DNA from 2 places in the Pigmentiphaga aceris genome. Region 2 is predicted to be linked to the other one. Evidence: predicted binding sites of a transcription regulator. Region 2 holds the regulator's gene; the other holds the start of a gene.
The links. The regulator FNR, encoded in region 2, switches genes on or off when oxygen is low (the NO sensors DNR and NnrR bind a similar motif). The targets are predictions, from matches to a motif close to TTGATNNNNATCAA.
Positions count from the first base shown of each region.

Region 1: a site for FNR is predicted at 1,555-1,568, ahead of FXN63_RS22630 (universal stress protein). Genes of this name have one in related genera too.

Region 1 is NZ_CP043046.1:5,239,645-5,243,859, forward strand. Features, by position in the region: gene FXN63_RS22625 (Zn-dependent hydrolase) at 191-1,462, shown strand; gene FXN63_RS22630 (universal stress protein) at 1,682-2,113, shown strand; gene FXN63_RS26925 (hypothetical protein) at 2,233-2,580, opposite strand; gene gcvP (aminomethyl-transferring glycine dehydrogenase) at 4,120-4,215, opposite strand, start outside.
Region 2 is NZ_CP043046.1:1,332,191-1,336,405, forward strand. Features, by position in the region: gene FXN63_RS05580 (PepSY-associated TM helix domain-containing protein) at 1-679, shown strand, start outside; gene FXN63_RS05585 (ribbon-helix-helix domain-containing protein) at 664-1,032, opposite strand; gene FXN63_RS05590 (DJ-1/PfpI family protein) at 1,104-1,685, opposite strand; gene fnr (fumarate/nitrate reduction transcriptional regulator Fnr) at 1,867-2,619, opposite strand; gene hemN (oxygen-independent coproporphyrinogen III oxidase) at 2,713-4,146, shown strand; gene FXN63_RS05605 (sulfite exporter TauE/SafE family protein) at 4,146-4,215, shown strand, end outside.

The DNA of each region.
Region 1 (4,215 bases), 2.3 Mb from region 2:
CGACACCGAAGCCTGCACAAGCACTACAGTTCACGCAAAGCGACCAATACAGTTTGCCAATTTCCCGGCAAGCGTCCCTGTCGGGTTCGCCAACACCTCTCCAGACTGGCATTCTTACGCGTAATCCCGCACAGTCAGGCCTATCGACGCGGCTCGAGCCGCGCTTGGCCCCCCACATGGAGTGAGACACATGGCAGCGAATCCCGATTTTTCCGCAGTGACCCAGGCAGTGACCGATTTGCGCGTTGACGGCAAACGCCTCTGGGACTCCCTGATGGAGCTGGCCAAGATCGGCGGCACCCCAAAAGGTGGCGTCTGCCGGTTGACCCTGACCGACCTGGACCGCCAGGGCCGCGACCTGTTCATCAGCTGGGTGCGCGAACTGGGCTGCACCGTCCGCATCGACCCGATCGGCAACATCTTCGCGCGCCGGGCCGGCCGCAACCCCGATCTGCCCGTGGTGCAGACCGGTAGCCATCTGGATACGCAGCCAACCGGCGGCAAGTTCGACGGCAACTACGGCGTATTGGCCGGCCTGGAAGTGCTGCGCACCCTGCACGACGCCAACATCGTCACCGACGCCCCGCTGGAAGTCGTGGTGTGGACCAATGAAGAAGGCTCACGCTTCGTGCCCGTGATGATGGGCTCGGGTGTGTTCATCGGCGAATTCACACTGGAACAAGCGCTGAACGCCGTAGACCGCGAAGGCATCTCGGTGCGAGAAGCCTTGAACGCCATCGGCTATGCCGGCACCGACCAGGTGGCAGGCCAGCCCGTTGATGCGTACTTCGAAGCCCACATCGAACAAGGCCCGATTCTGGAAGCCGAAGACACCGTCATCGGTGTGGTTACCGGTGCCCTGGGCCAACGCTGGTACGACGTTGAACTCACCGGCGTCGAAGCCCATGCCGGCCCCACGCCCATGCCGCTGCGCCGCGACGCGCTGCTGGCCGCCGCCGACCTGATTACCACAGTCAACCGCATCGCCAACAACCACGCGCCACACGCACGCGGCACGGTTGGCTACATGAACGTACACCCCAACTCGCGCAACGTGATCCCCGGTGGCGTGACCATGACCGTGGACCTGCGTGCAGGCGACGACGCAACCCTGACCGCGATGGACGCCGAACTGCGTTCCGCCTGCGCCGACCTGAACCGCTTTGGTGTCAGCAGCCAGGTGTCGCAAGTGGTGTACTTCCCGCCGCAGCCCTTCGCCCCGCCGCTGGTCGAAGCCGTGCGCGACGGCGCTGGCGCGCTGGGCCTGTCGGCCATGGACGTGGTCAGCGGTGCCGGACACGATGCGGTCTACATGGCGCGCGTGGCCCCCACGGCCATGATCTTCGTGCCCTGCAAGGACGGCATCAGCCACAACGAGATCGAAGATGCCAAGCCGGAACATCTGGAAGCCGGCTGCAATGTCCTGCTGCATGCGATGCTGGCGCGCGCCAAGGTCAGCTGAAGCGGGATTGGGTTATGCCGATCACGGTGTCACCCTGCCATTGATGCGACATTCAGTGTCTTAAGCTGAAAATAAGCTGAATAAGTTACGACTTGCTTTAGATAAAGACCTGCGTACTGAGGGCAGCTATCCTGCCTTCAGAAGCTGGCCATTCAGGCCAGCAGCCTGCCCCGCAACACCCGCGCACAGGCAGGCCGCAAGTCTTATCAAGGAGCGTCGATGACCAAAATCATTCTTGCCACGGACGGTTCCGAACACAGCCAGGCGGCTGCACACTATCTGGTCAGGAACCCGATTCTGAATCCGCAAGCTGACGTGATCGTGGTTTCCGTTGCCACGCGCCTTCCGCCGCACGTCACCGGTTCGCTGTCTTCGGGCGATGCAAACAGCTGGTACGAAGACGAAAACCGCAAGGCGCTGCAACCGGTCGAAGACATTCTGCGTGCCGGCAATATCCGCTTCAGCTCGGCGGGTTTAAACGGCGTGCCGGAAGATGCGATCGTCGACTATGCAAATGAGGTCAGTGCTGACCTGATCGTGATCGGCACGCATGGCCATGGCGCGCTGCTGAATGCAGTGATGGGGTCGGTGGCGTCGAAGGTGTTGACGAAGAGTTCGGTGCCGGTGTTGTTGATTAAAAAGCCGGGTTGATTTCAGCGCAGCCCTTGGCTGCGCCATGTCGTAGAAGTCAAGTCGAGCGTTGAAGCGGATCGTCCGATTATTAACGCTCGGTCTTGTTCAAAACAGGAGAAAACCGAAATCATTCAGAGTCATTCTTCGGAGCGACAATAAGAATTTATAAAATAATTTATTACTTGATCGATTTTTTCAATCCGGGAAAAATCGGACTTTCGAGCAACATAATCCACCTCCATATCCGGCGGGACTTCTCTGAATATTCTCATGCCAGGTGGACCATCGGGGGGATAGACAATAACCGTCGTTGGAAATTCTTCCTTCACATAGAATTTTCTTCCGTGGTTTTTCATTTCCTCATAAACCCTGAACCCTTGGTAATTTTCCTTCTCAATTGTTCCAAGAAAGTTCTCATTCGAATTTTTCGAGATCGAACCTAGTTGTAACTTGGAATCTGTTCTCGAAAAGTCCTTTCTGCTCATAAGAAAAAATACTCAGGAAACTCTGGAAAATTAATTGCGTCCTCTTTGGAGATTTCAAGCTTCAACCTGACTATATCTCCCAGACCCCCCTCAAAGTTGGCCAATACGAGGTGAGATGGGAATGAGCAGCGGTTCCAAAAAAAATTTTCTGGACGACCTTCTACAGCAGGTTTACTTAAAATCATCCCTAGAAGACAGAAGAAAAAAACAGCTATCAGTACTACTGCCTCCAACACTAGTCTTCTCATAAAATTCCACAGCAAGAAATACTGGTCCGTCGCAAGAGACGCCATTCAACTCATAAAAGCTACAGATCATGCAAGACCTGAGCAATGCAGCATCAGAATTGGTCAGAGAAATAAAGCTGCGGCAAGCGCCCATAAGAAAGCGCTTTCGCGCTGGTTCGGTCGTGCCGCCGGTCTACTTGCTGACCATCAAACCTCGACGTAGCTCTCCAACGGCAGGTAGCCGCAGATCAGATTCCGATCGCCTTACGCGTTATCCACATGCGCCCCCGGCCGCCGTAGTAAGCGTTGGAATCAAATCACTCACGGTCAACCTTATTGCAAATCAACTTAATACGGCTATCTACAATATTATTAATTTCGTAAAACCTCAGAACATCCGACCCCTCTATTACATAAGCAAGCTGGATATTTTCTGAGATGTTTCGGTACACTCGTGCCGTTTGAAGCCCTTCAGATGAAACCATAATTAATGCTGCCGGGCCATCTTTTTTACGTAGTATCTGCTATACCCATCACCTGGAGGCGAAAAATAAAGATCAAAACCAGCAAGATCGGAATCATCAGCAAGATAATAATAATAAAATTTAGAAACCCATCTTCCTTGCGATGAAGCTCTACTTTGCGATGCATCTCGGTGCCATATCAATGCAACTGACAAAGGGAATGATGAAGACCCTTGCATATAATTATCCGAAGCACCTATATTCAATCTAGCAACCTCATCGAATACAGCTCTCAATCCGAACTCTCCAGCTATGCAGCCGTGCCACCTCTGCTGCTCGCTATCACGCTAAAAGATATTTATCAAAACAAAAGAACCTAGCAATAAAAAGGACAACAACAAAAACGTTCTGTTTTTTTGACTTGAACATCTTCACCACCAACAAAGCCATTGACTGCGAACCTACCCAAATACTGCAGATCGCTATCTAAAAGAAAACATATTTTTCTTCTAAAACATATAAAACCGAACAAACCCGGAACACGGTCACAGAAGAAGCTACATTCGTAAAGCGGGTAGGGCAATCTGGCGTCAGAACTCGTCAGTATTTTTTAACCACTCCAGGCTCGGCTCTTTCTCCCCAGAAAACCAATACCCCCCCAAAAAAAATTTTTATTCATGACACAGCAGGTCAAATTTTATTATCTTGATAAATTTTCTTTATTCATAAGCACTGAGTACTCCATCTGATGTCACCTTTCGTGTCATCAATGCTTGAAAACTGACGGACATAAAAAAACCGGCGCTTTCGCGCCGGTTCGGTCGTGCAGCAGGTCTACTTACCGACCATCAGACCTCAACGTAGCTCTCCAACGGCGGGCAGCTGCAAATCAGGTTCCGATCGCCATATGCGTTATCCACACGCGCAACCGGCGGCCAGTACTT
Region 2 (4,215 bases):
GTCGTGGTTGGCGCGATGGCGCGCTGCGTGGGCATTGCGCGTCAGCAGCCGTGGCTACAAGCTGGGCTTCGATCTGCACCGGGCGTCCGGCCTGTGGTTGTGGGTGTTGCTGCTGGGCATGGCCTGGAGCAGTGTCGCCTTCAACCTGCCAGCGGTATACCGACCGGTGATGGGGGTCTGGTTGGATCAGCAGCCCGACCTTCGCCGCGCGCTCAGGCAGTCTGCGTCTGGATCAAAGACGAGCATGGACTGGGAGCAAGCCCTGACGCAAGGGCGTCGTCACATGGCGACCATGACGGAGGAAAAGCAGCTTGGGATCGTTGGCGAACATTGGCTGGCTTTCGATCCGCGCGCCAATCTCTATCGTTACACCGTGCGCAGCACGCAGGACATCCGCGACAAGACGGGTAGCACCCACGTGTTCTTCGATGCCGCAGACGGAAAGCTGCGCGGTGTTCAGTTACCCACCGGTGGCGTGGCGGGCGACACCGCGACCCTGTGGCTGACCAGCCTGCACATGGCGGCGCTATGGGGATGGCCGTTGCAATTGGCGGTGTCGATACTGGGGATCGTGGTCGTTGTCTTGAGCGTGACCGGGTGGATCATCTGGCGTCGAAAACGGCAGGCGCGCACCACGCGTCCGGTGCACGCTGCCCCTCGTGCTCAAGCTGCGCGGTGAGCCTCGGCAGCTTGCATTGCCTCTGCCGGTTCAACCGCGCCTGTGGACGCGATGGCCCGTCGCCAGACCTCGCGCCCATCCATGCTGGCATCGGCTTTCAATGCCATGTACCGCAGGCAGCTGACCCGCAGGAACGACGTGAAATTGGTGGTCTCGCCGCGGAACGCGTAGACCTCTTCAAACAGCTTGGCGATCAGCTGGTTGGTGGTCATGCCGTTCTCATTGGCCAGCTCGGTGAGCGTCTGCCAGAACAGGTTTTCCAGCTTGATGCTGGTGACCGCCTTCATGATGCGGATCGAACGCGTGCGCGATTCGTAAAGAATCGGGTCGGTGTGCGAGTAGATGCTGCACATGGGAAGCCATCTCCTTGAGCGTCACACCCGCCGCCGGAACAGTCCGGCGGCGCGGCGGCGCACGCTGAGTTTTACAGCGTGATCTTGGTGCCCAGCAAGGCCAGGAATTGTCCGATCCATGCCGGGTGTGCCGGCCATGCGGGCGCGGTCACCAGGTTGCCGTCGGTGTAGGCACCGTCGATCGGCACGTCAACGAATTCACCGCCCGACAGACGCACTTCCGGCGCGCAAGCCGGGTAGGCCGAGCTTTTGCGACCCTTCAGCACGCCGGCTGCGGCCAGCAGTTGCGGGCCGTGGCAGACGGCTGCGATGGGCTTGTTGGCATCGGCAAAGTGTTTGACGATTTCCAGCACGCGCGGGTTCAGGCGAATGTACTCGGGGGCGCGGCCGCCCGGGATCAGCAGCGCGTCATACGAAGCCGGATCGACATCGGCGAAGCTGGCATTGAGCGTGAAGTTGTGGCCGCGCTTTTCGCTGTAGGTCTGGTCGCCTTCGAAGTCGTGGATGGCGGTGCGGATCTGATCGCCCTTGGCCTTTTCCGGGGCCACGACATCGCACTGGTGGCCTACGGCGGCGAGCGCCTGGAACGGGACCATCAGTTCGTAGTCTTCGACGTAATCGCCGGCCAGGAAAAGAATGCGTTTGGCTGCCATGTCCAATCTCCAGAATGCGCCCGCTTGAGGCGGACGTCAGGGTGGAGGCGCAAGAGCCTGCGCCTCGGGGGCGTGTCCCCCCGGCAGGAAGTATCCGCCCGCTGTGGGGGCGGGCGGGTAGCACCGGGGTGCTACATGCGCATGCAGACGGCTAGTGTTTTCCGCAATGCAAACCGCTGGCTCAAGCGTGCGTGCCGACCATCTGGCGCAACTTCTCTGGCTGCTCGATACGGATGTGGCGCTGGTTCACCGAGATCAGTCCTTCCTCGGCAAACTTCGAGAAGGTGCGGCTGACGGTCTCAAGCTTGAGGCCCAGATAGCTGCCGATTTCTTCGCGTGTCATGCGCAGCACCAGTTCGCTGCCCGAGAATCCGCGTGCCCGCATGCGGGTCACCAGGTTGAGCAGGAAAGCGGCCAGACGTTCCTCGGCGCGCATGCTGCCCAGCAGCAGCATCACGCCGTGGTCGCGCACGATTTCGCGGCTCATCAGGCGGTGGAAGTGCTGTTGCAGGGTGGTGCACTCGCGCGACAGCTCTTCAAGGCGGTCGTACGGAATCACGCAGACTTCGGAATCTTCCAGCGCCATCGCGTCGCAGGCGTGTTGTTCACCGCCCATGCCGTCGAGGCCGACGATTTCGCCGGAGATATGGAAACCCGTCACCTGATCACGGCCATCGGCCGTGTTGATGCGTGTTTTGAAGGTGCCGGAGCGAATGGCATAGATCGCGCCGAACTTGTCGCCGTTGCTGAACAGAGGTTTGCCGCGCGGCACGCGTTTGCGATTGGCGATCAGGCGATCGAGGACATCGAGTTCGTCCTCGCGCAAACGGACCGGCATGCAAAGCTCGCGCAGATTGCATTTGGAACAACTGACCTGGACTTCTTTCAAAGCGGGCGGGTCGTGACGCAGGGGTGACGTGGTGGCATCTGACATGTGTTCTCCTGACGCAAGTGTACGGTGTAACGACCTGCAAGCGGGTTGACCTGGATCAAATCACACCTGTAGCCAGTGGGGCAAAGTTGCTGCATGGAACCGATCAGCAATCCCGATCCCACCCGCCAGACGTCCGCGCATCGGGGCGCGGGATTCGTCCCCGACACCGCGCTGCTGGCGCGGCTTGACGCCCCTGGCCCTCGCTATACATCCTACCCCACGGCCGATCGCTTCACGGAAGCCCACGATCTGGACGCCCACCGCCACGCGCTCGCCGTGCGCGGCATCGGTGGTCTTGCCCGGCCGCTGTCGCTGTACGTGCATGTGCCGTTCTGTGAGTCGATCTGCTATTACTGCGCCTGCAACAAGGTTGTCACACGCGACAAGACCAAGGCACGCCGTTACCTGGCCGCCTTGTTCCGCGAGGCCGAACTGACGCGCCAGGCCATGTCGCACACCTCGCCAGTCACCCAGCTGCATCTGGGGGGCGGCACGCCGACTTTTCTGGACGACGATCAGCTTCAGTCGCTGGTCTACAAGCTTGAAAGCCTGCTCCCGTTCGCCGCAAATGCCGAACGTTCGATCGAGGTCGATCCGCGTACGGTCGATGCTGAACGCCTGCATGCGCTGCGCCGCATGGGCTTCAATCGCCTGAGTTTCGGCATTCAGGATTTCGACCGCGATGTGCAGGCAGCGGTGCACCGTGTGCAGTCCGAAGATGAGGTATTCAGCCTGATGGCAGCGGCGCGTGCCGAAGGCTTCGAGTCGATCAACGTAGACCTGATCTACGGTCTGCCCAAGCAGACCCCCGACTCGTTCGTTCGCACGCTGGACACGCTTGCCCGGCTGGCACCCGATCGTGTGGCGGTCTATGCCTACGCGCACCTGCCGGATCGCTTCAAGCCGCAGCGCCGCATTCATGATTACGATCTGCCCAGCGCCAGTGCACGGGTCGCCATGTTGCACAGCGCGATCACCCGTCTGGGCGATGCGGGTTGGGATTACATCGGCATGGACCACTTTGCACGCCCCGATGACGCGCTGGCGATTGCCAAGCGGCAGGGTCGCATGCACCGCAACTTCCAGGGTTACACCACGCAGCCGGACTGTGACCTGATTGCGCTGGGCGTGTCGGCCATCAGCCGCGTGGGCGCCACCTATGCGCAGAATGTGCGCACGCTGGACGAGTATTACGACGCCATCGAAGGCGGCCGCCTGCCGGTGTTCCGTGGCCATGCCATGAGCGCGGACGACCTGCTGCGCCACGCCGTCATCATGGCAATCATGTGCCAGGGCGTGCTGAATTTCGAGGTCATGGACATCTCGTATCTGATCGACTCGCGCCGGCATTTCGCCGAAGAGCTGGCGATGATGGATACCTTCGTGTCCCAGGGTCTGGTCGAAATCGATGAGGAAGGTTTGCGTGTCACGGAAGCCGGCTGGTTCCTGGTGCGCGCGATTGCGCGGGTGTTCGACCGCTATGCACAACGTGCCAGCGCACAGGTGCAATTTTCGCGGATCTTGTAATGCTTAACCTGTCGGTGGTGACGGCGACTGCCTTGCTCGGACTGGCCGGCGGTGTCCACTGTGTCGCCA